DNA from 2 places in the Oxobacter pfennigii genome. Region 2 is predicted to be linked to the other one. Evidence: riboswitches for the same ligand, from Rfam matches in the RefSeq annotation. Region 2 holds a riboswitch; the other holds the start of a gene.
What was found. Region 2 has a riboswitch for glycine ahead of gcvH (glycine cleavage system protein GcvH). Riboswitches for the same ligand answer to the same signal wherever they lie in the genome.

Region 1: it holds a riboswitch for glycine, as region 2 does, so the genes downstream of both, serC (3-phosphoserine/phosphohydroxythreonine transaminase) here and gcvH (glycine cleavage system protein GcvH) in region 2, are expected to answer to the same signal.

Annotation. Positions count from the first base shown of each region.
Region 1 is NZ_LKET01000068.1:168,342-184,307, forward strand. Features, by position in the region: gene OXPF_RS20290 (Na+/H+ antiporter subunit E) at 1-16, opposite strand, end outside; gene OXPF_RS20295 (sigma-54-dependent Fis family transcriptional regulator) at 255-2,261, opposite strand; gene OXPF_RS20300 (FAD-dependent oxidoreductase) at 2,839-4,602, shown strand; gene dmpI (4-oxalocrotonate tautomerase DmpI) at 4,891-5,085, shown strand; gene OXPF_RS20310 (MFS transporter) at 5,183-6,571, opposite strand; gene greA (transcription elongation factor GreA) at 7,099-7,581, opposite strand; gene OXPF_RS20320 (DMT family transporter) at 7,601-8,509, opposite strand; glycine riboswitch at 8,890-8,983, shown strand; gene serC (3-phosphoserine/phosphohydroxythreonine transaminase) at 9,078-10,154, shown strand; gene OXPF_RS20330 (3-phosphoglycerate dehydrogenase family protein) at 10,166-11,338, shown strand; gene OXPF_RS20335 (DedA family protein) at 11,408-12,037, opposite strand; gene gap (type I glyceraldehyde-3-phosphate dehydrogenase) at 12,223-13,233, opposite strand; gene OXPF_RS20345 (uroporphyrinogen decarboxylase/cobalamine-independent methonine synthase family protein) at 13,456-14,820, opposite strand; gene OXPF_RS20350 (cobalamin B12-binding domain-containing protein) at 14,820-15,458, opposite strand; gene OXPF_RS20355 (pyruvate carboxylase) at 15,791-15,966, shown strand, end outside.
Region 2 is NZ_LKET01000016.1:125,457-141,422, reverse strand. Features, by position in the region: gene OXPF_RS02295 (rod shape-determining protein) at 1-425, shown strand, start outside; gene pgsB (poly-gamma-glutamate synthase PgsB) at 766-1,953, shown strand; gene pgsC (poly-gamma-glutamate biosynthesis protein PgsC) at 1,978-2,430, shown strand; gene OXPF_RS23270 (hypothetical protein) at 2,445-2,570, shown strand; gene OXPF_RS02280 (poly-gamma-glutamate hydrolase family protein) at 2,639-3,526, shown strand; gene OXPF_RS02275 (poly-gamma-glutamate hydrolase family protein) at 3,682-4,380, opposite strand; gene gcvT (glycine cleavage system aminomethyltransferase GcvT) at 4,590-7,238, opposite strand; gene lpdA (dihydrolipoyl dehydrogenase) at 7,256-8,662, opposite strand; gene gcvPB (aminomethyl-transferring glycine dehydrogenase subunit GcvPB) at 8,669-10,117, opposite strand; gene gcvPA (aminomethyl-transferring glycine dehydrogenase subunit GcvPA) at 10,119-11,477, opposite strand; gene gcvH (glycine cleavage system protein GcvH) at 11,479-11,862, opposite strand; glycine riboswitch at 11,926-12,000, opposite strand; glycine riboswitch at 12,004-12,106, opposite strand; gene lplA (lipoate--protein ligase) at 12,249-13,235, shown strand; gene OXPF_RS02240 (methylenetetrahydrofolate reductase C-terminal domain-containing protein) at 13,529-15,094, shown strand; gene OXPF_RS02235 (methylenetetrahydrofolate reductase C-terminal domain-containing protein) at 15,273-15,966, shown strand, end outside.

The DNA.
Region 1 (15,966 bases), on a different contig from region 2:
AAATTGAATAGCCCAAGTTTATCTCCCCCAATTTAAAATTTAGTTTATTATATTCAAAGCAATTTTTATGCCAATTAAGAATTTTACAAATATTTCATATTTAAGCTGGCTTCCTGCGGCTTTTAAGGCGGGCCTTTAATAACACAATAAAAAAACATCGGCAGTTATCTGCTGATGTTTTTTTATTGTGTTTCATTACGGCACACAATTTTAAATGATAAAGGATTTATGTGTTTCATTTTGAATCATGTGTATCATGTCAATACATATTCTATATTTATATTGTATTTCTTCATCTTTCTGTACAATGTACTGCGTCCAATTCCCAGTATTTTTGCCGTCATCCTCAAATTGCCCTCTGTTTCTTCAATGGTTTTCTCTATGGCCTGTTTCTCTATTTCATCCAATGTTAAAAGCCGCCCCTTTATTTTAAAGCCGTCGGTCTTTATTGAGTATTTATAATTATTGGGTATATCATTATCTGTCAAAGTGCTGTTGTCCTCTGCAATATTTAATATAAGCTGAATTGCATTTTGAAGCTCCCTCACATTTCCCGGCCAGTCATAGCTGTTCATGACTCCGTAAAAGCTGTCGCTTATTTTTTTAATGCTCTTTCCTGTTGTGACGCAGAATTTTTTTATGAAGTAATCCACCAAAAGGTCTATATCTTCTTTTCTGTCTCTTAAATTAGGAGTGCTTATAGGCATAACGTTAAGCCTGTAATATAAATCCCGCCTGAAATTGCCAATCTCCACTTCCCTGGATAAATCTTTATTTGTGGCGGCAATGACCCTTACATCGACAGGAATTATATCATGTCCTCCTATTCTCACAACCTTGTGATCCTCTAATACTCTTAAAAGATGTGCCTGTGAATCAAGAGGCATATCTCCTATCTCATCTAAAAATATTGTTCCTCCGTCAGCCAGTTCAAATTTTCCTGCCCTTCCCCCTTTTATGGAGCCTGTAAATGCCCCTTCCTCATAGCCGAATAATTCGCTTGACACCAAATCCCTTGGTATGGCACCGCAATTTAAGAACACAAAGGGGTAATCCCTTCTTTTGCTGTCGTTATGAATGGCTTGGGCAAACATCTCTTTACCGGTACCGCTCTCCCCTAAAAGAAGTATAGTGGCATCCATGGTAGCCGCAATCTTTGCCATCCTTTTAGCATGTCTTATTGCCTGGCTCTTTCCTAATATATCATCAAAGGTAAACCTGGCATTTGCCCCGACTATTTTATTAACCAGACTGTGAACTACTCTTTTTTCCCTGAAGGTTATGACACATCCAATTAATTCTTTATTTGATATTATCTTTATGGGAGTTATGTTTGCAATGCATATTTTCTTTCTGCCGTTTTTACCCTTTAAGTTTATTTCCTCTTCTTCATACTTTATACCGTGACTTATGTCATTAATTATGTTCTCTTTGTTTCCCTCAGCAATTATATCCTTTATATATTTGCCTGCTGCCTCTTTTTCGCCGTAACCTAAAAGTTTTCTCGCAAACCTGTTCATATTTATTATCATGCCGCTTTGGTCAATGGCTACAATTCCTTCCGATATGGATTCGGTTATTTGATAAAACCGTTCATTAATAAGCTTAAGCCTCCTATTGGAGTTTTCTAATTTAAGCTCCTTTTCAATGGCTTCGGCAGCTGCCACCACCATTCCTAAGGTGTGAGGATGAACCTGTTCATAGCTTCCTGTTATGCTTAAAACCCCTAAAATATTCCCCTGCTCATCCTTAATTGGGCATGCAGACGAAGTCCATTCATGATATTGCTTGATATAATGCTCTCCTCCCACAACCTGTATAGGTTCACCTGTTATAAGGGATATGCCTATGGCATTGGTACCTGTTATTTCTTCTCTTATGTTATAGCCGTCTCCCAAGCTTAGTGGATTGTATATTTTGATCAAATGTTCTTCTCCTATATGCTCTAAAACGTATCCTTCTCTGTCTGTAAGACGGATTACGAATTCCGAATTCTCTATTATTTTATATAAGCTCCCCATAAATGGCTTTGCGGTGACAAGAAGAGGCATAAATTCATCATACTTCTTCTTAAGTTCCTGTTCTGTCAGCTGAACCAGCTTGCTTCCGTCATACGGGTCAATTGCATAGCCTTTGCACCTTACCCAGGATTCCGCAATTACGCTCCTTATGCTTCCTGCATCCAATATATTTTCCCTTACAAAGAGCTCCCACTTTTTTATAACTTCCTGATTTTTATTCAGCAGCCTTTTATAAGTCAATTTCATCCCTCCATCCCAATGATTTCAGTAAGATTTTGAGCTTACCCAATGTATGCGACATAAAAACCTGATATAGTATAATTATATCATGAATTTTACTCGTAAAATTCATGCGAGATCATTTCAAATGGCTGCGCCATTGAAATCATTATATCATGAAATTAGCTGTGAAATTTTATAGTTGGCAAAATACTGTTTTATATGAATATAAATAGTCCAGTTGACAAATGATAAATAATATATTATCAATAAAAGGGATAGTAAATAAACACTAATTTGCCGACATATTAATTGAGCTTTATTTCCCACCAGGAAAATTGGCAAAAATTATTATGTTAAGATATTATATCTATTTAATTTAATATCATATTTTAATATAAAATACGGTGTTAAAATTGAATCCTATATAAAATCATTTTCACTATAATCAAAAATTATAAATATTAATATTTATTTTGAATTTCGTTAAGAAAAATACAGATTTGAGTAGAATTTTTTTTAATTTTTTGTTAAAATAAAGTGTGATTTTACTATACGTTAATTTATTAATTATACAATAAAAGAAAGGATGATGGAAATGACATCAAAACACATTGTCATTCTGGGCGCTGGTTATGGCGGCGTACATGCGGCCAAATTGCTCAGCAAGAAGTATAAGAAGTATCACAGTGTTAAAATTACTTTGATTGACAGAAATCCCTTCCACACTCTTATGACTGAGCTTCATGAAGTTGCCGGCGGCAGAGTTGAAGCTGATTCAGTACAGGTGGACTTATTTAAGATTTTTAATAAATCAAGAGTCAATCTTGTAATAGACGAAATCACAAAAGTTGACACTGACAGCAATGTAGTAACTACTCTTAACGGAGAATATAAGTATGATTATCTGATTATAGGTACAGGAAGTGAACCTGCATACTTTGGAACTCCCGGAGTTAAGGAGCATGGTTTCTCTCTTTGGTCCTTGAAGGATGCTTTAAAAATCAGGCATCATATTGAAAATATGTTTGATAAAGCACGTTATGAAAAAGATGAAAAGAAAAGGCGTGCAATGCTTACATTCATCGTTGCAGGTGCTGGTTTCACAGGTATAGAAATGATTGGTGAACTCGTTGACCACTCAAAGGTATTAGCTAAAAAATATGACATCGATCCTAAAGAAATCAAGCTTATTAACGTTGAAGCAGTAGGCAGGATTCTTAACATGCTGGATGAAGGCGGAGCTCAAAAGGTTGCAAACTGGCTTACAAAGCACGGCGTTGACCTTATGTTAAACTCCCCAATAACTGAAGTTACACCTGATAATATCACATTAAAAGATGGCAAGGTTATTGATACAAAGACTCTCATCTGGACTTGCGGTATCCAGGGGTGCGGATTCGCTAAGGAATTCGGTATTCCTGTAAACAACAGAAACAGATTGAATGCAAACGAATATATGCAATCCCTCGAAAAACCAAATGTTTACCTTGTTGGTGACTGTGCTTGGGTTGAGGAAGGACAGGCCAAAAGTCTTCCTCAGATAGTTGAAGCTGCTGTTCAGACAGCTGAAACTGCAGCACATAATATAATAGCTGACATGGAAATGGGGACAAAGAAACCATTCAAATCAAACTATCACGGTTTCATGGTTTCAGTTGGCAGCCACTATTGTGTAGCCAATGTTGGCGGAATGAAAATGTCAGGATTCTTTGCAATGGCAACTAAACACCTTGTAAACTTACATTACCTCTTCGGAGTAGGCGGATTCTATTTAATCATTAAATATCTCCGTCACGAATTCTTCAATATGAAGGACAAGAGATCATTCTTAGGCGGTCATTTATCTGCTAAAGTAAACGCATTATGGTTGTTCTTCTTAAGAGTATTTACAGGGGCTATGTGGCTCCATGAAGGTCTGGTCAAGGTTAACGAAGGATGGTTTAAGGAAGTTAAGATTCCAATGTTTTTAGATGCGACTTCAAGTGCTTCAGCCGCTGCTGAATCAACAAGCACTGTTGTGCCTTTGATAAGCTCTCCACCGGCTTTCTTTACAGCCTTTATGGAAATATTAAAGCCTTTTGGCTTCTATTTCCAGATTATGATTGTATGTATGGAAATAGCTATCGGACTTGCATTATTGGCCGGATTGTTCACATTCCTTGCCAGTGCGGCTTCAGTATTCCTCTGCTTAAACTTCATAATCTCCGCTATGGCCGGACTTGAAATAGTATGGTTTATAGCAGCCGGAATCGCTTTAATGGGCGGCGCCGGAAGAACTTTAGGACTTGATTACTTCGTAATGCCGTGGCTTCAGAAACTGCTGTCCCGATATTGGTTCGGTAAACGAAAAGCTGCGTAATAAAGAATAGATATAATTTTAAATACTGCCGGAAAAATTCCGGCAGTATTTTTTTATATATAGGAAAGCTCTCTTTCCTATATATAAAAACGAGGATTGAAAAGGACGGGACGTCCTTGCTGTCAAGTGGGAGTTCTCAGTAAAATGCCTCGGCGTTTTTACGTCGAAGGGGGGCCTATGTCCCTTTCAATAAGTTGCGTAGCAACTTTTTTTATATTACTCCCTGCCTTATATTGCCTTTTATACTATAATCCTTTACACTGAAATTAAATTAAGGAGGTGGATTTAATGCCAACTATTAAAATTGAAATGACAAAGCAAACTAAGGAAAAGAAACAGGAGATAATAGAGAAGGTCACACAAACCATGCATGAAGTGACCAACATACCAAAGCAGTCCTTTTCAATATACATAAACGAATACGATGCTGACAGCATAGGTGTGGGCGGAGTGCTTTTATCCGAACGCCACAAACAGGGATAAGACACAATATATTTTAACACTCTAGCATGCAAAAGAAAAGCCTCACGGAGCAGTGTAAACTGTCCATGAGGCTTTATAATATTTATTGAAGTATTTATTAAGCTGCCTGAGCTTTTCTCTTATCAATTTCTGCCTGGTATCCTGCAAGCTTTTCTTTTGTCAATCTGTAGCCAATAGCCAAGATTAAGGCAGATATTAAAGCAAATATACCAGGTATGAACAAGAATACGTTTATAACGGCATTCTTAAGCTCTAATGATGCTGTTGCCGGGTCAGCTCCTGCAACAAAGCCTGCCGCTGACAATACTATAGGAATTATTGTACCCCTTGCTATAACAGCTGATTTAAGGGATAAGTTCATTAATCCCATTATGAACGGAGTAGCATTTTTACCGGTCTTCCATTCTCCGTATACTGAAACATCAGAGTAAAGAGCAACCATTACTGCTGTTAATACTCCAAGGAAGAACCTTACAACAGATACTACTACGAAGAACATAGTTACGTTCATTGCTACGAATTTGCACAAAATCAATGAGGCAGCAAGACCAAAAAGTCCAACCACCGTTGCATTCCTTGAAGATAATGCTTTTGCAACGGGTCCGCTTGCATATGAGCCTATAACCTGCGCTATAGCTCCAATAAGGAGATATACAGGAAGAAGAGCCATGTTCTGCGCAACGTATGTGAAGTAATATGCTGCTGCTGCAGTCATTATGAAGTTAACCATATATCTGAAGAAGTCTCCTAATAACAATACGAGAAGCGGAGGATTCTGGAACACCATCTTTAACATAACTCCACCGGATACTTTTTCAGCTTTTGGAGCTGCCGAGCTTTTTGCTGTATTTTCTTCTACTTCATATCCATCAGTGATTTTAAATACTGTCCAATAACCAATTAACATTGTAGCGGCCATTATTCCTGCTAATAATGAATATCCTAATACCTCATTACCTGTAACAACTCCCAGCCATTGTGCCAAAGGTGAACCTATATATGAATAGAACACACCAGCTAAAGCGGAGTAAGTTGCACGTCTTGATGCAAGAAGACCACGTTCTTCAGGGTTATTCGCCAAAACTGAAATTAAAGATACATTTCCAACCCAAGCTATATTCCAAATAATATGACTTAAAATAAATCCGGCACAAACTAAAAATGCAGCTACTGGCTCCGGTCCAATTTTTGTATACTGGAACATATACAGAACTACAACCGCAGGTGGTGCAATAAGCATCCAGGAACGGTTACGTCCCCATTTCATAGGCTTGGTACCACTTATTATAGCGCCATAGAAGGGAGATAAAACTGCATCAACTATACTTGTTACGGAACCTATAAGAGCAACCATTGGCAGCGAAAACTTTGCAACATTTGTTAGAAAGAATACGAATAAATAGAGTTCTACGCTGGTCATCAGTGAGAAACCAAGATCACCAACACCATAGAACGTCTTTATGGCTTTACTTAGTGGTTTTTTCATCTAATTACACTCTCCTTAAGAAAATAGATTATGAATGCTGTAATTGCTTATTAAACCCGATCCTTCACGGAATAACCAGAAACTCAACTCCTTTCTAAAAATAATCTGCAATAATTGTTATAATTAAATTAACTTTCCACCTAATATAGAAGGATGGAAAAATAAGCTTCTGGAATAATATTAAATTTTAATATGCTTTATATAATAATAACACTTATCGAACATTGCTTTTACATTTGCAATATCTTGTTTATTATTTTATTTATATAAGCATTTATATACTAGCATAAATTCGACAAGTTGTTAATACCTTTTGCAGTTTTTTAATTATTTTATTATCGTTTGTATTATTTCTTTTAGCCTGACATTTATTATATACAGAAATATTACAAATTTCAACACAGAAAAAACAAATAAATGCTGGGAGAGAAACGTGACTTATCCAATTCTCATGTCTCTGTCTCCCAGCATTTATCAACGAAATCAAAGCTCTTTCAGTTATCGGAACAGTTAGGGGGGCCCCCTCCTTAAATATCTTTGCCCTCCGTTATTGCGATCTTCTCAATTCTTACAGTATATTCTCCGTTTAAAGATTGTATCTTAATTTCATCTCCGGCCTTGTGCCCATATATTGCCTTTCCAAGGGGGGATTCAATACTGATTATATTTTTTAAAGGATCCACCTCTACAGTTGTAACCAGATGATATTCTTCTACTTCATCATCCTCAATAAATCTTAAGGTTATGGTCTTTCCTATGCCCACTTCATCAATTGAGGTCTTATCTTCTATTATAGTAGCCGTTCTTATCATTCTTTCCAAATAACGTATCCTGCTTTCGTTTTTCCCCCTCTCCCTTTTAGCGGCCTTATATTCGAAGTTTTCACTTAAGTCACCATGGGCTCTTGCTTCTTTGACGTCCTCAAGTATCTTGTATCTTAATACGACTTTCCTATATTCTATTTCTTCCTTTAGCTTGTTTATAGCTTCCTGAGTAAGATAATTGTGCATATAAAAAACCTTCTTCCTGCTAAGAGTTAACAGCAATAGATTCCTTCCTGGTGAAATTCTGCATCTGGGACAAAAGCATACCTAAAAGCATTAATGCGCATCCCATATAGCCCCTCGCGCCTAAATTTTCATTTAGTATTATAAACCCTCCAAGACTTGCAAAAACCGTTTCCATGCTGAGTATTATGGCCGCATGGGATGGCTCGGCATGCTTTTGACCCATAACCTGTAAGGTATAGGCTATTCCCACTGAGCAAATACCTCCATATAAAATGGGCACTCCGGCGCCCACTATCCCCTCAATGGTTATGTCTTCAAATAGTAAAGCAGCAGCTCCGCTAAGCATCGCACAAGTTAGAAACTGAAAACACGAGAGCAGCAGAGAATCTACCTCCCCACTGAAACGGTCAATTATAATTATATGTAGTGCCCAGAAGAAAGCTCCAAAGAGCTCGAATAGATCTCCTCTTGATATTGTAAAGTCCTCCATTACGCATAAAAGGTAAAGTCCGGCTATAGCAACCAAAACACCCATCCATGTGCTCAAGCGCACGTATTGCTTTAAGAATATACCTAAAATCGGAACGATGACAATGTACAGCCCGGTGATAAATGCAGCCTTTCCTGCCGTAGTCTCAATAAGCCCTATTTGCTGCAATGATGCACCTATAAAAAGTACGCTGCCGGCAAGGATTCCTGCAAACAGCGGATTCTTCTTGCCCTTTTCATTGTCAGGCTCATGGTTTTTTTTCTTTCTCATAAAAAAAATAAGAGGCAAAAGAGAAATGCTTCCTAATATAAACCTTATGCTGTTAAAGGTAAAGGGTTCTATATAATCTACGCTTAATCGCTGCGCCACAAACGCAAATCCCCATATGAGGGCTGCCGCCAGCAAAAACAAATTGGATTTTAATTTCTGTGCCTTCATTTTATAGTCTCCTTTTTACGTCTTTTACTGTGAAAGACCAAATATGAGTTAAATAATATAATATTTCGAATGGCTATACCATTTGAAATCATTGCTTATGAAATTTGCTATATAAATTTTATGATATCATATAGCTTGTAAACAAATCAATATTTTCACAATATGGATTTAGTTTAGTCAATACTGGCTAAGTGTACAAATATTACAAATAAACAACAAACTATTCCTTGACACTTTTACTTGTCAAAACTATAATTAAGCTTAATATATTACATACAATTCAATATATTCGGATGATTGTTGAGGAAGAGCAGCTGCGCGTAAATGACACTGGCAGCTCACCAAAGGAGTGAAACTCACGGGTTAAAAAGACTTCAACAGGACGAACCTCTGGAGAGACCATTGATTGGCGCCGAAGGGGCAAATTTCTTTTTTTAGAAATAATCTCTCAGGCAAAAGGACAGAGATAATGCATATCTATATGCTTATTTACTATACATTCCCAGGGGTTTACCATCAGTTTGCCCTTTTTTATTTTATAAAAATTTATTATATGAGGAGAATTCATATGAAGAGAGTATATAATTTTTCTGCCGGTCCCTCCATGCTTCCTGAATGGGTACTTAATAGAGCATCTGAAGAAATGCTTGATTATAAAGGAAGCGGAATGTCTGTTATGGAAATGAGTCACAGGTCAAAAGCATTTGCTTCCATCATTGAGAATGCTGAAACAAGCCTTCGCAAGCTTATGAATATACCTGAAAGTTATTCAGTGCTTTTTTTACAGGGCGGTGCCTCTACTCAGTTTGCCATGGTTCCTATGAATTTTATGTGTAAATATAAAAGCGCTGATTATATAAATACCGGCTCCTGGTCTAAAAAAGCCATGACTGAAGCCAAATTATTCGGTAATGTCAATGTTATTGCCTCTTCCGAAGATAAGAAGTTCTCATATATTCCTGAAAATTATACAATATCAAAAGATATAGACTATGTGCATATCACCGGAAATAATACAATCGAAGGAACCCGTTTTACTACCCTTCCGGATACCGGCGACGTACCTCTGGTTGCCGATTACTCCAGCAGTATTTTATCTGAAGAAATTGATGTCACAAAATTCGGGCTCATATACGCAGGTGCTCAAAAGAACATGGGTCCTGCCGGCCTTACAGTGGTAATAATAAGAAATGACCTTCTAGGTAAGCATTTTGAGAACACGCCCTCCATGCTAAGATATGACGTACAGGCAAAGGGTAAATCTCTGTATAACACCCCTCCCTGTTACAGCATATATATTGCCGGCTTGGTATTTGAATGGCTGCTCCAATTAGGCGGTGTAAAAGCAATGGAGAAGATAAATATGGAGAAAGCGGAAATTTTATATAGTGCATTGGAGGAATCAAAATTATTTACCTCCCCTGTCAATAAAAAGGATAGGTCATTAATGAATATACCATTTATGGCACCTACCGATGAGTTGAACAAGAAATTTATCTCTGAAGCCGAAGTGATGGGTTTGACAACACTTGGAGGCCATGCTTCCGTAGGCGGTTTAAGAGCCAGCATTTATAATGCTATGCCTATTGATGGAGTAAAGAAGCTGGCGGAATTTATAAGGAAATTTGAAAAGGAAAATATATAGGAGGACTTTGAATGTATACAGTTAAAACCCTTAATAATATATCAAAGATGGGACTCGATCTTTTACCATCAGATAAATATACTGTATCGGAAAACGTTGAAAATCCCGATGCAATTATAGTTAGAAGTGCCAACATGCTTGACATGGAGCTGCCTTCAAACCTTAAAGCCATAGCCCGTGCAGGAGCCGGAGTCAATAATATCCCAATCGACAAGTGCAGCGAAAAAGGAATTATAGTATTCAATACTCCCGGAGCCAATGCAAACGCCGTTAAAGAGCTTGTACTGACTGCCCTTTTTCTTTCGTCAAGGCACATATATCAGGGCATGAATTGGGCAAAGACTCTAATCGGCAAGGGGGATGAGGTAGGCAAGCTGGTTGAAAAGGGGAAATCCCAATTTGAAGGCCCGGAAATAAAAGGCAAGAGAATCGGCGTAATCGGCCTTGGGGCTGTCGGCGTAATGGTGGCAAATGACGCTTTGGCTTTAGGCATGGATGTAATAGGATATGACCCCTTTATTTCCATAAGCTCAGCCTGGGGATTATCCTGTAATGTAATAAGAGCTTCCAGTCTGGATAACCTCATTGCAACGTCGGATTATATATCAATACACATTCCCTTAAGTTCAAAAACCAAGGGCATGTTTAACAAGGATAAATTTAACATAATGAAAAAAGGTGCCCGCCTTATAAACCTTGCAAGAGGCGAATTGGTGGAAACCTGTGATGTTTTGGAGGCTTTGGATAAGGGTATTTTATCCTGCTATGTAACAGACTTCCCTTGTGAAGAGCTCTTGAAGCATGAAGGAGTCATAAACATCCCTCATCTCGGTGCTTCTACTCCCGAATCTGAGGAAAACTGCGCTATAATGGCAGCTTTACAGGTAAAAGATTTTCTAGAAAACGGCACTGTAAGAAACTCTATAAACTTCCCCGACTGTGAGCTTGAGCATTCCGGAAATTTACGCCTCACAACAGTCCACAGCAATATACCCAACATGATAGGCCAGATTACAACCATACTGGCTCAGAATAAAATAAATATAGCAAACATGCTCACTCATCAAAAAGAAGAGCTGGCATACAGCATAATAGATATCGATGCTGCTTTAAGTGCAGATGTCGTGGAAAGAATCAAAAAAATAGAAGGCTTAAGAATGGTCAGAGTTCTTTGCAATCCATAATTAATATTAATAAAGAGCTTTACTGCTATCCATATTGATATCGGCAAAGCTCTTTTCATATGCCTGTAATTACTCCTGTTCTTTTCTAAGCTTAATCCTTCTCCTTCTATATGCCCATAAAGCTATAATAATGATGCCTGCGGCTCCCAATAAAAAATATGTAATATTTGAATAAATGTCCATGAACTCAACAATTTTATGCCAGTTTTCTCCTAACAGTGCGCCGGCGCCTACCAGTAATATATTCCAGATCAAGCTTCCTGCCACGGTAAATAACAAAAAAGGTGTAAATTTCATTTTTGACATACCGGCAGGAATGGATATTAAGCTTCTGATTAAAGGAACCATCCTGCAGAAAAAAACTGCCTGGTTGCCATATCTTCTGAACCAGGAAGAGGCTTTGTTGATATCATCATTTTTTACCTTAAGTATATGTCCATAGCGGTCTATTATTTTTTCCATTTTATTTCCGTCATACAAATGGCCTATTTTATACAGCACTATGGCACCGCCTACTGAACCCGCCGTCGAATATAGGACTACTCCTGAAAACGTCATTTTCGTATATGTAGTCATAAATCCGCCGAAGGTAAGTATTATCTCCGAAGGTATGGGAGGAAAAATATTTTCTATTGCAATCAAAAGAAAGATGCCTAGATATCCAAACTGCCCCATAAATTCCGTTATCCAATTTTGCATACTATTCCTCCTGTTTTTTACTGTTCATTCTCATGTAAATTTATAAGCTTTTACCCAATTACAATTCATATCTATAATATCATAAATAAGCCCATAAAATAGGTTTTTTTCTTAATTAATAACATAAAATTATGAAGCCTTCATACTCAAATGTATGAAGGCTTCATAATAATCCTGCCTTAATATTATAATCTTTCTGCTACATAATTTATAAGATCTGCAACCCTGCAGGTATATCCCCATTCATTATCATACCAGGAAACCACTTTAGCCATATTTTTTCCCGTAACCATGGTGGAGAGTCCGTCAACTATTGATGATCTTGGATCCCCTTTGTAGTCCACTGAAACAAGAGGCTCGTCGGAATATCCCAGTATGCCTTTTAAGCTCCCTTGTGATGCATTTTTTAAGGCTTCATTTATTTCCTTCTCTGTAACTTCTTTTTTAAGCTCGCACACAAAGTCAGTTATTGAGACTGTAGGGGTAGGCACGCGAAGTGCAAAACCGTTAATTTTTCCGTTTAAGCTGGGCAATACCTTGCCTACTGCCTTTGCAGCACCGGTGGTAGTAGGAATTATCGATACAGCCGCAGCCCTTGCCCTTCTTAAATCCTTATGACTTTTATCAAGAATTTCCTGATCATTGGTATATGCGTGTACTGTAGTCATTAAACCTTTTACTATACCGAAGTTTTCATCTAAGACCTTAGCCACGGGAGCCAGACAGTTGGTTGTACAAGAAGCGTTGGATATAATATGATGATTCGGTGATTCATATTGACCTTCATTGACACCCATTACAATTGTTATGTCTTCATCTGTTCCAGGGGCAGTTATAATAACCTTCTTTGCACCGGCTTCTATATGTGACATAGCCTTGCTTCTCTTGGTGAAAGCGCCTGTTGTGTCAACAGCTATATCAACACCTAATTCTTTATACGGCAGTTCCTTAGGATCACTGCTTGAAAAAACTCTTATTTTCCTGTTATCAATTATAAGTGCGTTTTCTTCATATTCGATGGTACCGTTGAAATGCCCGTAACTGGAATCAAATTTAAGAAGATGTCCCAGGGTTTCAACAGATGACCTGGCATTTATAGCGACGATTTCAATATCATCATTCAACTGCTCCTTTGCTATTCTCATGAGTACCCTTCCGACTCTTCCGAATCCATTCATAGCTATCCTTATTGGCATGACAAATCCCCCTTAAAGAATAATTAAGATTTATATTAAAAATCTTCCATTAAATACAGCTAACATAATATATTATACGTATGAATTGTTTAAAATGTCAATATATAGTATAGTATATATATACAATAGTGTATAACAAATAATCGCAAAATCAATAATTTTATATATTATTAATATTATATAAAATGAAAAAGGGTACTTCAAATTGAAGTACCTTTGTTTTTACAGCAGCAAATACATTAAAAATTGGAATACTCTCTCTTCCAATCCCTGCAGCTTAGGCTCTCCCAAATCCGATACCTCGGGATGGGATGATTTAAACTGATCCCAGGTGGTGAAATATTTGCTTTCAAGCTTTTTAGATGGTGCAATTTTATAATCTTCCGTGTTAAATTCCATCCCTGCTTTTTGGCCGGGATTTTGATATACGGCATAATCCCTGACAAAATCCGTCAAAGCCACCAGGTTATCAATGTTGATATCGTTTATGGTCAATGGATTCTTATCCCAAGTGAAAATATACTTTCCTCCCGGCGCCATGATATCTATTATTTCCTTTGCTTTATCTATTACCTGTTGTTTTGTTCCTGTTTTCAAAAGCCCTACAGGGTAAAATCCGGATAGTATGAATTTCTTGCCCAGCTTCTCCTTGATTAATTTTGGAGTACCATATTCGAAATACAGATAGGTATCCGTCGGCAATTCATAGAGATAATCTACATATCTGTCCCAGTTATCCTCGCAAAATATCCTGCTGTGGACTCCAAGGGAAGCATATTCCTCCAAATGCCTCTTAAATGTCGGCCACCATAGTTCGGCAAAATCCTTTTCCCTCATGAATGTAGGCATGTGCAGCGGGAAGAATACGTGGGTATAATTTGATACCGATGATGGCAGTCCTTTTTTAAACACTATGGGATATAAGGCTTCACAGGCAGCTTTAACTTTATCCCTCATCCTTCTTACGTCCATACTGACTCCTCTGAAGCTTCTCAGCTGGTCAGCCAGAAAGTCAAAGGCGGCTTCTGTAAATCCTCCGGCTGTTATGGGGCCGCCGGGATAGTATCCATATTTTTCTACCAGCTTATTTCTTATCATACCCAGTTCCATCATATCATTATTATATGCCGTGAATGATTTAGTCAGGTTTATTGCCATCCTTATGGGATCATTTATATCAAGGGCTTTATATTGTCTTGGTATTACCCTTTCTAACAAACAATCATAGGGTTTTTCTATCAAATAATCATAATCCTCGGGATCCATTCCTATTACTTCCGGGTGCTGAATGAAGCCATTTGAACCCATTACAAAAGATTGGGAATCAACGCTCTGATAAAAGGATGGAAGCCTTAAAGACCCGCTGAATACGCATACGTCGCTGAAAACAGTCTGGCAGAGCTTATCGGCGGCTTCTGCCACCATTGATGGCTTCCACTGGGCTGAGGTCATATCAATTCCGCCAAACTGTGCAGTAGGTTCTAAGCCCATGGCTATATTAATGGGAACCCTTTTGGGGATTTTATTGTCGTATACATCCTGAAATATTTCCGTTCTCTCCTGCTGCAGTGCTTTTGCATCACTCATTATTTCACCCACCCCTGAATAATTTTTACTCCTTCTGCGGCATTGGTGGTAAATGCATCGGCTCCGATTTGCTCACAGGCTTCCTTTGTAACAGGGTTTCCGCCTATGATAACCTTAATGCTGTCCCGAAGCCCTGCTTCCTTTAATGCATCAACTGTTTCTTTCATAGCCTCCAGTGCCAGTGTCAATACTCCGCTCATACCTACAATGTCCGGCTTTACTTGCTTCACCTTTTCCACAAAGGCGCTTGCCGGCTGATCAATTCCTAAGTCAATAACTTCAAAGCCTGCAGCCTCAGACATGCTTTTGAATATATTTTTCCCTATATCGTGCAAATCTCCTGCTACGGTGCCTATTATTATTTTTCCTGCCTTTTGTGAGCTTGAGCTTCCTAAAACAGGCTTTAATGTATTGATAGCGTTTGTCAAAAGCTCTCCTGCAAATATAAGGTCTCCTACAAAATATTCGCCTTTTTCATAGAGATCACCAACTATTGCCATACCGCTTTGACACGCCGCAACAACTTTTTGTGCCTCTTCTTCAGATGGGCTGCTTGCTACAAAATCTTCCAGCACATTAAGCACTCGCTCTTCATCAAGTTCACCTACCGAATCTGTTAACGCCTTTAAGTCTACCATTATAACAACCTCCAGAAAGTAAATTTTACGCATTTTGTATATAATTTAATTATCTCTAATTGATCCTAGTTTTATTACATAATGAACTTATCATATATTACCAATACTTTCTATTTTATCCATGAAAATTATGCAGGAAATATTCAAGAAATTTGCAGAATATATATATATAATATTTTAAAATTTATTGTTGGGATTAATGAAATTTTTATAAGTAAAGCACATAATATCATTGTGTTCTGCCACTTCATAGGATATAATATTCTAATATATATCGTTATCGATAGCATTATTGAAGATTGAAAGAAACAGAGAAAGGAGTTGCAAAATTGATTAAAAAGTTTAAAAGAGTAATGGCTGCAAATAGGGGAGAAATCGCTATAAGGATATTCAGGGCATGTCATGAACTGGGTATTCGTACCGTAGCAATTTACTCCAGTGAAGATAAACGCTCACTTTTCCGCACAAAAGCAGACGAATCTTATCTTATCGGCAAAGGTCTCGGACC
Region 2 (15,966 bases):
CAGAACAGATTAAAATTGAAATAGGCTCGGCTTTCTCCGATGAAGTAGAAAAGACAATGGAAATTAGAGGCAGAGACCTTATTACCGGCCTTCCAAAGGTACTTACGATAACTTCAGCAGGAATCCATGAAGCCCTCAGTGAGTCTGTAAGCTCAATAGTTGATGCTATTAAGTCTACATTGGAAAAAGCCCCTCCCGAATTGTCAGCAGATATTATGGATAAAGGTATTATGCTTACCGGAGGCGGAGCTTTACTTTATGGGCTTGATAAATTAATAAGTAAAGAAACGGATTTAACGGTAAACATTGCTGATGAACCTTTAGATTGTGTTGCAATAGGGACAGGAAAAGTACTTGATAATATTGATAAAGCAGGTTATATGAGTTCCATGTCTCTATCAGGGAAAAAAAGATATATCGGTTAATACATACCTGCCTATAGGTGCTTAAAGATACTGAACACTCCCGATTTTCCTGACGACTTACCTTATTCACAAGACGAGCCACTTAAAGCTCGTCTTTTTTAATTGCTTTTCTATTTCATCGCTCAGCCTCTCTATTAGAATATCCTCGGTTTTTCTAAAATATATAATTTTGTAGCAATTGTTAATAAATCTGCAATAAATGTTAAAGAATTTGAAAATACTGGATAACAATATATAAATATAATTATTCCAGTGCCGCTGTTTCAAGTTGACGGTTAAGTTTGAAATATCAGGCATTTAAACTTTCGAATATGCCATAAGGCAAACAGGAGGGATAAATTTGTTTTTAGTAATTTTTTTGGTTGCCGGGGTGATATTGCTTGGAGTTGTTGAGCAGGTGAACCATAACAAAAACTTATCCAGCATAAATACCCGTGTTAATGTAAATGGGACAAGGGGTAAATCCACAGTTACAAGGTTGATAACCGGAATATTAAAAGAATCAGGAGTCAAAGTTGTGGGTAAAACCACAGGCACAAGTGCAAGAATACTATATTGGGATAAAGATGAGGAAAAGCCAATAGTAAGAGGCCCTTTAGGACCAAACATCATTGAGCAAAAATCAGTTGTCAGAGAAGCTGCAATGCTGGGGGCAGAAGCCTTTGTAACCGAATGTATGGCAGTTAATCCGGATTATCAAATTACTTTCCAGGAAAAATTGGTACAAGCTAATATCGGTGTAATTGTGAATGTAAGGGAAGACCATCTTGACTTATGTGGTCCTACATTAGATTTCATAGCTGAATCCTTTACAGCCACAATTCCCAAGAATGGATTTTTAATTATTTCAGACAGCGAATATAATGACTATTTTACAAAAATGGCAGAAAAGCGGAACTCTAAAACCATTATTGCAGATAACTCCAAAATCCCTGATGGCTATTTAGACAAATTCGGTTATGTAATTTTTCCTGAAAACGTCTCTATTGCTCTGGCTGTGGCTGAAGCATTGAATATCGACAGGGATGTTGCCCTAAGAGGTATGTTAAATGCCGAGCCGGATCCTGGCGCGTTAAAAATATATACCATAGGACAAAAGAATAAGGGCTATTTCGTCAATGGCTTTGCAGCAAATGATCCAAATTCTACCTTATTTATATGGAACCATATTAAAACTATGGGATATCCCACAGACAAAAATCTGATTCTTGTAAACTGCCGGCCTGACAGGGTTGACAGGACAATACAATTTGCAGAAGACGTATTGCCCAATATGGACATAGATATACTGGCAGTTATGGGCCAGAGCACTAAGCCAATAACTGAAGCCTTAAATAAGAAAAAAATAAGGGCAAAACGGTATATGAATTTAGAAGGATTGACTGCTATTGAAGTTTTTCGTGAAATAGAAAAATATTTTTCTGAACGTGTGGTATATGGAGTTGGAAACATACATGGCGGTGGCGATGAACTTGTTGATTTAATAACTGAAGACTCAATTGTTTTTTACAAATATAAAAGCGCTTAACAAACGCTTCAGGGGGTATGAGATTTGATTACAACAAATACATATACGGCAATAATCATAGGAATTATTCTAAGCCTGCTATTTACCGAGCTTACGGGAGTTCTGCCGGCAGGATTGGTAGTGCCGGGATATTTATCATTAACCATGGACAAGCCACAAACACTATTAATAATATTTCTGATAAGCCTGGTGACTTATTTAATAGTTACATACGGTATCGGAAAAATCACAATTTTGTATGGCAAAAGAAAAATTACAGCAATGATAGCCATAGCAATAATTATTAAATATATGCTCAGCTTTATAATTCCGGACGCATATATTGGTTTAATAGGGCTGGCGGCCATGGGTGCCGTTGTCCCAGGATTAATAGCGAATACAATTCAAAGGCAGGGATTTATTCCTACTATTGCAAGTACAAGCTTACTGACTGTTTTAACCTACGCAGCAACACTATCGGTAGGGTTTATTGGTTAAAGGAGGTGAGAAAAATGAAGGCTTTGACACTTAAGGAAAAATACTTATACTTTGTTAAAACCAGCAAGAAAAATACAAACCCTCAAGTCGTTGTTGCCTTTTCACTTGGCATAGCTTTTATGCTATTAAGGTTTACTTAGTAATTAAAAGAAAAATGTAATATGCAACCGGAAGTTTTTTACAACCCTTATGAATTGGAGGAATAAAAATGAAGAGAAAAACTTTTGTTGTTTTAACCGCTTGTTTGCTTTGCCTTACCTTACTTGGAGGTATTGCTTACGCTTCATTTTCACTGGGAATTTACCGTAATTTTGCAGACTTAAGTGAAAATGAAACAGTAGATGTCGACTATAGAATAACAAGCAATGACAAGAATAGCGGTACGACAATATTCACCGTACACGGCGGCGGTATTGCAAAAGGTACATCTGAACTGGCTGCTGCGCTGGCTGATAGAGGAGGATTTAATCTCTATCTGTTTGAGGGTATAAAACCAGCTGATAATCTAAACCTGCACATAACTTCAACACAATTTGATGAGCCAGCAGCCATAAACATGATCGAAAACTCAAATACAGCAGTCTCCTTCATTGGAACAAAAGAAGAAACTGCAATGCTAACATACGTTGGAGGCCAGAACCAGCTGCTGGCCAGATTAATAAAACTGCATCTGCAGGCAGCAGGCTTTAACGTTCAGGATGCCCCTTATATTCCAACGAATATAGCAGGAACTCTCAGCAGTAATATTGTTAACAAAAACAAGCTATTGTTTGACACATATAAACTGGGAGGAGTACAGATAGCAGTATCCAAAGGCATGAGAGATGCGCTTTTAAAGGATGACGCATACTTTCAATCATACGTCACAAACATAAATAATGCACTTAGCAGCAGCTGGCCTTTAGCGGTTGAAACTTTAAAGCCTCATCCCAACAATGCATCTCCGTCTTCTATGGCTAGGCAAAACGCCAATGAAAATGCTGCATTCAATAGATCCGATACTGATATAGATAAGACCATTAAAGAAGTTTTACAATACGACTTCAATTCACCGAAAGAATTAATAGACAAGCTTAAAGAAGAAACAAAAAAATAGCAGACCAAATTCTTAACTGTCACTATGCTAGGCATAAGGAAACCATATTTTTTCAGCAAGGTTACTGCTGAAGTTTAGTAGAAATCATCAAAAGCCACTTTCTTTTCCATAAGAAAGTGGCTTTTGATAGTAAAAATAGACTATAAATTCATAGTCTATTTTTGCAAGGTTTCCTGGTTATCAATAGTATTTAGAGCCTCTAATAAAGCATTTATATATCTATCAAATACTTCCCTTTGGCCATGGGGTTTTAGAAAGTGATCCCTTAAACCTGCCGATATTTCCAACTGGACTCCCTTATTTCTTGCATTGAGGTTAATGACATTTGACTTGTATATGCCGGCTAAATGCTGGGGAGGGTCCAAAACAGTAAATCCATGGGCTTTAAGAGAAACCCTGATTTTTTCGGCCAGCTCTTTATCCAGTCCGCCAATATAGGTAAATTCATCTTTGCCGGCACATCCATGTACAGATAATGTTGTATCTGATTTAGATATCATATCAAGGGCAGTTGGCTCATCAAAATTGTTGGAAGTAATGTGGAGAGACAGGTTACCCTCCTTTTTTATTCCTTCAAAAGAATAATAATTAAAATTGCCCTGGGAAGCCAATTCATAAGCTAATTCGCTGCTGCCCTTTTCTATATTGCCGCCATGGATTGCAATAACGGCAATATTTGAATTGGAATATGATCGGGTAATTTTATAATCCGTATCTAACTTTTCATTAAGGCTTAATTCCCTAAAATTATTGTATTTATCTGCAGCGGCAAATGAATTAACCCCTGATAAAATTGTCATAATCATAAGTGATAAACTAAAAGCTAGAATAAACCTTGCTGCGCCATTTTCCATATGTAAGCCTCCGTTCTAAAACTAATATTCAAGTAAACGAAATAAAACCAACTGTTAAAGCGGATAGAAACTATATGTATAATAGCATAGAACCATGAAATTTACAAAACTCCACCTTAGGATCTCATACTTTCCCAGACGTATCAGCCTTCTTTTATTGTTTATAATCTGCATGCCATTATTCCATTTCATGAAATAGAAAATCATTCTTATTTAAAAATTTTACTGCCTAGCTTATTTATACAGTTCTCAATTTCCCTGTCAGTAAAGCAATACTTCATATCTATATATGAGCTCCTTAATTTTTTAACCTCTTCTTTTACATCCTTATTCATTAAAATGACGTCGGCCATCAATTCTGCTAATTTATCAAATTCATTTTGTCCAAAGCCAAACCTGACCATTTCAGAAACACCAATCCTTAGCGCTCCTGAAGCTGTAAAGCCTTCTTCTTCAGGAGTTGCCTGATAGTTTACTATGATGTTGTTATCTTCCAGCCTTCTTGCTATCAAAGGACCTGTGCCATAGCCCACCCTCACAATAACCTGATGGGTTTCGGTAAAGGAAATCGAAGGATCTCCCGCTACATCAAGGCCGTCATTTTTCAAGGCTTTTGCAAAATACTTTGCATTGTCAACTATGTTTTTCTGATATTCATCTTTAAAATGATTCATTTCATAGGCCGCCATTAAAAGTCCCAGCATGGTTCCCAAATGATGATTGCTTACACTTCCGGGGAAAGCTCTGTTTTCTATGGTTTCCCACAGTTCCCACTTTAGTTCTTCTTCCCTGTAGTTTGCTGCAATAACGCCTCTTTGAGTTCCGAAAAAGGTCTTGTGGGTTGATCCGGTTACAATTTCAGCGCCCTCTTTAAAGGGATTCTGAAAGTAATCCCCTACTAACCCTAAAACATGTGCCATATCATACATTATAACGGTATTTATGTTTTGCTCATCTATGAACCTTCTTATTTCCGAAACAGGTTCCTTGTGCAAAATCATGCTCTTGCCGAAGATTATGAGCTCCGGTTTGTATCTGTCAATAAGCTTTTTAGTTTCTCCGGCATCTATTTTAAAGGTATTGTCCTTTAAAACCGGGAAATTGACTATAGCTGCCTTTTCGGTAACAGGGTCTATGGCAATATAGTCATGCAACGCACCCATGGGCTGGGCGCTCAAATGCCCTCCCCTTATTATATGGTTGTTCATCACATAGCCCAGCCTTTTTGCATCGCGCTTTCTGTTGGCACGGTTTTTAAAATCCATCAAGGCACTGAAAACCGCTGTATTTGCCATCTGTCCGCTTATTAGCCTGCTTTCCACAAGGGAACAATTGAAATATTTCTTAAGCTCATATGCCAGTAAATGTTCCACCTCATCTATGAAGTTTGTACCCTGATAGTAGAATATATCATAATCATAAAAGGACTTGGTCTTTTTATGCTCGGCATATCGGAAGGACGGATCCGTTACGGATAACAACCTGACGGCATTGGAATGGGTTTGCTCCGAAGGTATTAAATTAATACATTCCTCCTGCCTCCATAAATGGTTATTAAGGCTTTTTTCAATTAAATTAAGAGTTTTAGTTTTATAATCTCCTGAAGTGTCACTTGTATATTCTTCAGTAACACCATAAAGTATGGGACGGGCAAAGGGAGGTGCATCTCCTCTTAAATGATAAGGCACAATCACTGCCTTTGATTTATTGCTACGGATTTCTACCTCTATTTCATCATCAATCAATATATCGCTGTTTACAAGGGCTAAACCTATTGACCTCATGGCCTTTTCCTCTTTTATTTTAGTGCTTAGGCCCTGGCCTTCGGTTTTAAGATAAGGAATCATGGTGCCGCTGGTAACGTAACCGGCTTCACTTCCCTCCTTGAAAATCTTAAATCCAGCCCTTGCAATTCCTTTGTCAATTAAAGCAAAGGGTTTAACTATTTTAGGCAAGTCTTTTATATCCGAAAAATCTCTTTTTAATATTTTTTGAAAGGCTTCAAATTGTTTTAATAAAGCCTCTCTTCCTATATAATTGCCTTTAACATTTGCAAAGCTTACGGCAAATTTAGCCAGGGGGCAGGAAAAGATTGGTATCTCAATTCCTTCAACATCCAGTCCTAGCTCATGACCATATAGTGGCAATCCTGCTTCCAGCCTCAAGGTATCCCTTGCGCCTAAACCTGCCGGCATGGCCCCCTTTTCCATTAAAAGCTTCCACATTGGAACGGCATCATCTGACTTTACAAAGAGCTCGAAACCTATGGGTTCTCCCGTATATCCGGTTTTGGCAACTAATACTTCTTTGCCGTCAAGCTCTAATATATTGAGAGCATTTTTTACAGGCTCTGTAAGGTAAGGGTCATTGGATATGCCAATTATTATATCCTTCGATAAAGGCCCTTGAACTGAAATCATAGCAATGCTGTTTGATTCATCGGTCATTTGACAATCAAATTTTTTAATTTCTTCCGTTAAATGAGCCCAGTCCTTTTGCGCATTTGATGCGTTGACAACAAGCAGAAATTCATCCTCATAAAAGCGGTAAAGATAAGCATCATCTAATGCCCCACCCTTTTCATTGGGAATCATTGTGTATTGGGATTGCAATAAATCCAGTGCTAATACATTGTTTGTCAGAACATGCTGAAGGTATGGCACCGCCTCCCTGCCCACAATTTTAAATCTCCCCATGTGAGATATGTCAAAAAGTCCGGCTTTTTTTCTTGTATATAAATGCTCTTCCACAATTCCGGCAGGATAATTTACCGGCATATCCCATCCACCGAAGTCTACCATGGAAGCTTTAAGAGACAAATGTTCTTCATAAAGTACTGTTCTTTTTAAAGTATTCATAATCCCGGCCTTCCTCCTTATAAATTCTTTTTTACCGGTACCGAGTGAATAGATACACCTTTAATTCCCATGACGGCTTCCAAAAAAGTCTCTCCTAATGTCGGATGAGGGTGCACTATACCCATGATATCCTCTGCTTTTAGCTTCATACCAATGGCAAGGATACCTTCATTTATCAAATCCGATGCATGGGGTCCCATAATATGCACGCCTAAGAGCACATCCATATCATCGCAAATTACCTTTATAAAGCCCTCTCCTTCGCCTAATATCAAGGCCTTTCCGTTAGCGCCGAACATGAACCTGCTTGTTTTATATACAATTCCCTTTGATTTAGCTTCATCTTCCGTCATGCCTGCATAGGCTATTTCGGGAAAAGTAAAGACACAAGCCGGGACCACATTATTTTCATTAGGCTTTAAACCGGCGATATGCTCAACAGCAGCAATCCCCTGATGAGCTGCGGCATGGGCCAGCATTATACCGCCTGTCACATCGCCTATGGCATATATATGAGGAACATTCGTGACGCCAAAACTGTTCGTAAATATGCCCTTTTTATGGTATTCAACTTTAGCATTATCAAGTTTCAAGGCTTCAAGATCAGGCTGGCGTCCAGTTGACAGCAAAACATAATCTGCTTCTATATTGACTTCACCTTTTTTTGTTGAAACCAAAAGTTCCAACTTATGTTTTTTCTCTATTTTCAGCACCCTGGAGCCTGTCAATATTTCAATGCCCTTTTTCTTATATATAGGCATAAGCCTCTTTACCATATCGCTGTCCAATTGTGCCAATATATTCGGCAAAAATTCAACTACCGTGACCTTGCTTCCTAAGGCATTGAATATGGCGCCAAACTCCATTCCAATTACACCTCCGCCAATAATTGCGAGGCTTTCAGGGATATGGTCAATTGATAAAAGTGAACTGCTGTCTAATACCCCCGGAAGGTCGGCATCCTCAATTGGAGGTCTAGATGCTTTTGAACCTGTGGCAATTATTATTCTGTCTGCAGAAATCCGATTTTTTTCTGGGCTTTCACCCTTTATTAGCACTCTGTTTTTATCGACAAATTCCGCCTCACCATTTATAATGGTGATATTATTAGCTTCAATGAGCTTTAGAATTCCCTCCTTAAGCTTTTGGGTAATACCTGTTTTTCTTTGCTGTACCAGCTCCCAGTTTATAGATATATGATGGCTTAAAATACCGAATTCTTCACTTTTCTTAACTGAATTATAGACTTCTGCACTCTTATATAAAGCTTTTGTCGGGATACATCCCGTATTTAAGCAGGTACCTCCTATATTTTGTTTTTCTACCAAGCATACCTTAAAGCCTAATTGGGCTCCTCTTATGGCGGCTGTATATCCTCCCGGGCCTCCACCTATAACCATTAAATTATAATCATGCTTTTCCATAATTTTTTAAGGCTGCCATTTAAGCACCGGCGTTCTTGCTGCCTTAACCTCATCCAGCCTTCTTACTCCTCTCGTTATAGGTGCTTCCTTAAGCTTTTCCGGCTCATTCTTTGCCTCACCTGCAATTTGTATCATGGCATCGATAAATGCATCAAGAGTTTCTATGCTTTCAGTTTCTGTAGGCTCAATCATCATGGCATTTTCAACTATGAGAGGAAAATAAATTGTAGGAGGATGATAGCCTAAGTCCAACAACCTCTTAGCCACATCAAGAGTTGCTACTCCAGGAGCATTTTTTCCGAGGCCGGCTAAAACAAATTCATGCATGCATATACGGTCATAAGGAAGTTCATAGTATTTCTTTAGCTTTTCCCTCAGATAATTTGCATTCAATACTGCAACACAGGAAGCTTCTTTTAAACCGTTAGCTCCCATGGTCAGAATGTAGCAGTAAGCTCTTAAGAGTATTCCAAAGCTTCCGTAAAAGCTCCTTATCTTTCCTATAGATAAGGGGCTGTCAATCTTTAAGTAATAATTGTCCTCCTGTTTTTCCACCATAGGATAGGGCAAAAAGCCCACGAGCCCTTTTGCTACTCCTACAGGCCCTGCACCCGGACCGCCGCCGCCATGGGGAGTGGAAAAGGTTTTATGCAGATTAAGGTGTATTACATCAAAGCCCATGTCCCCCGGCCGTGTTATACCCATGATGGCATTCATGTTGGCGCCGTCATAGTATAAAAGACCTCCGGCCTGGTGTGTAAGCCTTGCGATTTCTTCGATATTGGTTTCAAATAATCCAAGAGTATTTGGGTTTGTAAGCATAAGGCCTGCTACTTCATCATTTAACGCTGCTTTTAAGGCTTCTATGTCTACGGTGCCGTCAGGTGCCGATTTTATCTCAACGACCTCAAATCCTGCCTGTGCCGCACTGGCAGGATTAGTGCCGTGGGAGGAATCGGGTACTATAACTTTTTTACGTTTAAAATCCTTGCGGCTTTCATGATATGCCTTGAAAATCATAAGACCCGCCAGCTCGCCATGGGCTCCTGCTGCCGGCTGAAGGCTGAATTTTGCCATACCGGTTATTTCAGAGAGCATACAAGATAGCTCATACATGAGCTCCAAAGCCCCTTGAACTGTTTCTTTAGGCTGATAAGGATGTAAGTCTGCAAAGCCCTTTAATCTTGCCATATCTTCATTAATCTTGGGGTTGTATTTCATGGTGCAGGAGCCTAAGGGATAAAATCCTCCGTCCAAACCGTAATTTTTCATGGAAAGCTGAGTATAATGCCTTACAACCTCAGGTTCACTTACCTCAGGCAGAATAAGTTCATCCTTTCTCCTTAAATTCTCCGGTATGGCATCATCATAGTCTTCCTTTTCTTCCCAGGCCGGAATATTATATGCAGCCCTGTCAATAGAGGAGAGTTCAAAAATCAATTTATCGTAACCCAATTTATTTACCCTCCTTATAGAGTATTGAAACAAGCTTATCTATCTCATCCTTTGTACGCTTTTCAGTCACACAAATTAATAGTCCGCTTTTGCCTTTATATTCATTCCCAAGTTCTTTTTCACCCAGAACATACCCGCCCAATATTCCTTCTTTTAAAAGCCTCTCGTTAACAGCAATCGGATCCTTGTTTAAGGAAACAGCAAATTCATTGAAGAAGGGCTTTTCAAATATAAGATTAAATCCTGCCGCCTTAAGCTTGCCGTGAAGATAGTGAGCTTTTTTCATGCTCTGCTGTGCTGCTTCTTTAAAACCGCATTTGCCCATATAAGAAAGATAGATTGTAGCACAAAGGGCATTTAAAGACTGGTTTGAACAAATATTCGATGTTGCCTTCTCCCTTCTTATATGCTGCTCTCTTGCCTGAAGCGTCAATACAAATGCCCTTTTCCCTTCAATATCCGTAGTCTGGCCTACAATCCTTCCCGGAAGCTTTCTCATTAGCTTGGAAGTTGTAGCCATAAACCCAAGGTAAGGCCCTCCAAAGCTTAAATTAACTCCGAAGGACTGGCCTTCCCCCACAACGATATCTGCCTTTATTTCTCCCGGGCTTTTAATTAAGCTTAAAGATAAAGGATTGGAAACATTCACAATCATAAGGGATTTGTTATTATGGATGGGCTGCTCTATAGCCTCAAAATCCTCGATTATTCCAAAGAAGTTGGGGTTCTGAAGAACCACTGCCGCAGTGTCAGCCGATAATAAGGAATTCAGCTTTTCTTTATCTGTCACCCCATATTTGCTGTCAATTTCTAAAAGTTCCATTCCGTTGAAGCGCACATAGGAGGAGAGAACTTCCCTTACCTCAGGATGCACTGTCTTAGATACTAAAACCTGTCTTCTCTTGGATGCATCTGCTGCCATCAATGCTGCTTCACCGCAGGCCGATGCTCCGTCATACATGGAAGCATTTGCCACCTCCATCCCCGTAAGGTTGGCAATCATGGTCTGGAATTCAAAGATGGCCTGAAGGGTTCCCTGGCTTATCTCAGGCTGATAAGGCGTGTAAGCTGTGTAAAATTCCGAACGGGAGATTAAATGATCAATAACGGATGGGATATACCTGTCATAAGCACCGGCGCCTAAAAAGCATGTCAATTCTTCCGTACCCCTATTCTTGTAGGCCAATGCCTTCATATGGCTCAGCAGCTCAAGCTCTGATATACCGCTATTGAGATTCAAATGGCCTTTTAAGCGGATACTCTCAGGAATGGCATTAAATAAGTCCTCTGTGGATTTAAGATTTAAGGTGTCAAGCATCCTTTGGCGGTCATTTGGGGTATTTGGTATAAACCTACTCATTTTATTCCTCCCGGTTGCAGAATTCCTCATATGCAGCTGCATCCATCAAATTTTCAAGCTCGGACAGGTCCCTTATATCAAATGAAATCATCCAGTTTTCAAAGGCGTCCTGATTAACCAGAGAAGGGTCATCAACTACTGCGTCGTTTGCTTCAGTAATTGTACCGGATACAGGCATAAATATATCCGATGCAGCTTTTACAGATTCGACAGCACCAAATGCCTCATCCTGCTTTAGATCTGTTCCTGTTTCTGGCAATTCCACATATACGATATCTCCCAATTCATGCTGGGCATAATCTGTTATACCGGCATATGCCTTTGTTGCCGATACCTTTAACCATTCATGATTCTTAGTGTAATACAAGCCTTCAATAATCTTCATTTTTATTACTCCTTTCCAATATTTTTATAAATAAAAAAGAATGCAAAGCTAAAGCCTTACATTCTCTGTTTCCTTTACCTGAGAGTGTCGCCAAACTTCATGGCTTCCTCCTTCGGTGCCCATATGGTCTTTTCAGAGCCCCATCAGACAACGATACTTTTGCCTGAAAGTTTCTGCAGGTATCCCGGCAGATACCGCATTTCTTCTTCGGCCATCATAAATTGATGTCTCCCATTGCCTTCATCTGGCATTATTTTCTTTTTCTAATCATAGCACCCTGTTAAAACCCTTGTCAATGGATTTTGAATAACCCAAAATATTAAAGCTATTGTTGCCCAAATAAATTTTTGCTATTCTATAATAAAATGTATACAAGGGGTGATATTTTGCTTTACATCTACAACGATTCCATCAACCCATATTTTAATCTGGCCTGCGAAGAATACGTACTTAAGAATTTTGAAGATGATTGCTTTATGTTGTGGAGAAACGGTCCCAGTATAATAATAGGCAAGAATCAAAATACATTATCTGAAATAAATCTTGAATACGTCAGAAACAACAACATACCTGTTGTCAGAAGGCTGTCAGGCGGAGGTGCTGTTTTTCATGATTTGGGAAACTTAAACTTCACATTTACCTCCGGCAGCAAAGATAAAAATTTTAATGACTTTAAAAAATTCACCCTTCCTATAATAGAAGTTTTAAATAACCTTTCCGTAAATGCTGAATTTTCCGGAAGAAACGATATTACAATTGAAGGTAAAAAAATATCCGGCAATGCCCAATACAGCATAGGAAATAGAATGCTTCATCATGGAACCCTTTTATTTGCTTCTCAAATTGCAGATATTTCAGCTGCTCTTAAAGTAAAGGAGGCAAAATTTGAAGGAAAAAGCGTAAAATCTGTTTCAAGCCGTGTAACTAATATAAGCAGCCATTTAAAGACACCTCTGGATATTATGAAATTTACACAATTGATAATGGAACATGTGAAAAACACGGACAATGAAGGTACAATATATGATTTAACAAATGAAGACATTTCAAACATACAGAAGCTTGCCGACGAAAAATATTCTACCTGGGAATGGAATTTCGGAGGCTCTCCCAAATACACATTCCACAATGAGAAGAAGCTTCCCGGCGGCCTTGTAGAAGCCTATTTGGATGTTAAAGGCGGCATTATTACTTCAGCTAAAATATATGGGGATTTTTTCGGCATGGAGGATATTTCGGCATTGGAAGGAGTTCTTTTAGGCATAAAGCATGATGAAGGACAATTAGCGAAGGCATTATCTTCAATTGATATTACAAAGTTCATATCTGGTATAAGTGTTGATGATCTGGTTTTCGTCCTTTGGGGGATATAAGCCTAGGGGGAACCTGTACCCCGCGTCCTTTATTGACCTGCCTTTTATGGTACTTTGTGTAAGTAGTTGATTTTATATTAAATTTAATTATATAATTAATGGGGTGTTAAAGCTATACTTATTATATTATGGTACAGATATAATTTGTATATTTTTTTGCACTATTTTGTCATGTATAGTTCAAATACTTTATAAATTTTTAAATATAAAGTAAGATAAAATATAGACAAACTATATATGTTCATATCAATTATATGTTCGTATTAAAATATAAGAAAAGGGTGAGGCGCGCCATGGAAACAAAAATTAATAAGTTTAAAGAATCCCTTTTAGACAAGGATACTTTATCTGTAACATGGGAGCTTGTTCCTGGAAGAGGAGCTCATGAAAAGGCTCAGGAAGAAGCAATCGAATATGCTGAACAGGCAGCAAAAGGCGGCAGAGTGCATGCTCTTACATTGACCGACATGCCCGGCGGTAATCCCGCAATCGCAGCCGAAAGCCTGGCAGCAGAAATTGTCAAATTAGGGATTGAACCTTTGGTTCATTTTACCTGTAAGGACAAAAACAGAAACCAGATTGAAGGTCTGCTTTATGCCCTTGACCGTGCGGAAGCAAGAAACCTTCTTATTATGACCGGTGACTATGTATATACCGGTTACACAGGAAGGCCAAAGCCTGTATTCGACCTTGATCCTATGCATGTTTTATCATTAGTTAATGAAATGAACGACGGTTTGGAATACAAAGGCATGAGGGGTACTATCAAGCATAAACCCAGCGATTTCTTTGCAGGAGCTGTTAGTTCACCGTTTAAAAAGACAGAAGCTGAGCAGATGGCACAATACTACAAATTAAAAATGAAAGTTGCTTCCGGTGCTCAGTTCATAATAAGCCAGATTGGTTTTGATGCAAGAAAAATTCATGAACTTATTCATTTTATTAAATCCAACGGCTGGGATATACCTGTAGTTGGCAATATTTATGTGCTGTCTTACGGCACAGCCAAGCTTATGAATAATAACAAAATTCCGGGCTGCGTAGTAACAGACAAAATGTTAAAAGAATTAGAAGAAGAAAGCAAAGCACCGGATAAGGGTAAAGCTGCAAGAATGTTAAGAGCTGCAAAAATGTATGCCCTGTTTAAAGGTATAGGATACGCCGGAGTTCAAATCGGCGGCCATGGAATAAAATATGAAGATGTTGAATACATCATCGACAAAGGTGAAGAGCTCAGCAAAGATTGGATGAGCCTTATACCCGAATTTAATTATCCTATTCCTGACGGTTTCTACTACTATGAGAAAGATGAAAAGACCGGCTTAAATATAGACAAGTTTACCGAGAGAAAAGGAAGGCCATTGGATACAAAAGTAGAACTTGTTTATCCATTGTCTACCTTTACTCACGCATTGATGCTTGAGCCCGGAACCCCATTATGGGGCCCAATGAAATTTGTCTGTAAAAATATAGAGGGAACCAAGCTGGAAAAAGCATTCCACTTCGTGGAGCACATGGCAAAAACTGCTCTTTATGATTGTAAAGACTGCGGAGACTGTGCACTTCCTGACGTAGGTTATGTTTGTCCTATGTCACAATGCCCCAAGAACCAGAGAAACGGAGCTTGCGGCGGAAGCTATGACGGATGGTGCGAGGTATATCCCGGAAAGAAAAAATGCGCTTATGTACGTGCTTACTCAAGACTTAAGAAAAAAGGCCACGAACACGAGCTGGATCACGATGTAAATACACCGTTAAATTATGATACTTACCAGCACTCTTCATGGATTAACATGTATCTTGGAAGAGATCATAACGCTGCTAAGTACGGTGTTGAAAGAATAGAAAAGAAAAAATAATAATCTTTATAATAAAATATCCCGGATTTAATCCGGGATATTTTATTATAAAGTAACAAGGTTTTCTGGACCTGCTAACAATTTTTGATTTTAGCGGGTTCAGGAGCTCTTATTCTGCATAATTAATGAAAATTATAGAATGCTAAAAACAGATAGATTAATTTAAAAGGATGATTATATGGACTCAGACATAAATAAATTTAAAGAATCTCTTTTTGATAAAAGTAAAATGTCTGTTACCTGGGAGCTGGTTCCCGGAAGAGGAGCAAATGAAAAGACCCAGGAAGCTGTAATTGAAAATGCAAAATTAGCGGCCAAAGGCCAAAGAATTCATGCCTTAACCTTAACGGATAACCCGGGAGGGGTGCCTGCAATCACACCCGAAGGCTTAGCCTCTGAAGTAATAAAGCTCGGTATAGAACCTTTGGTTCATTTTACCTGCAAGGACAAGAACAGAAATGAATTGGAAGGCCTTTTGTATTCGCTGGACCGCACAAAGGTCAGGAACATACTTGTTATGACCGGTGATTATGTATATGCAGGATTCCTCGGCAGGCCAAAGCCGGTATTTGATTTAGAGCCCATGCATGTTCTGATGCTTTTAGAAGAGATGAATAAAGGCTTAGAATACAAAGGGATAAGAGGAATCATAAAACATAACCCAAGCGATTTCTTCGCAGGTGCCGTATGTTCCCCCTTCAAGCAGACCGAGGCAGAAACCATGGTTCAGTATTATAAGCTCAAAATGAAAATCAGCTCCGGTGCCAAATATATTGTCAGCCAGATTGGCTACGATGCGAGAAAAATCCATGAATTGCTTCTTTTTATTAACAGCCTTAATTTGAATATTCCTGTTATAGGCAATATTTATG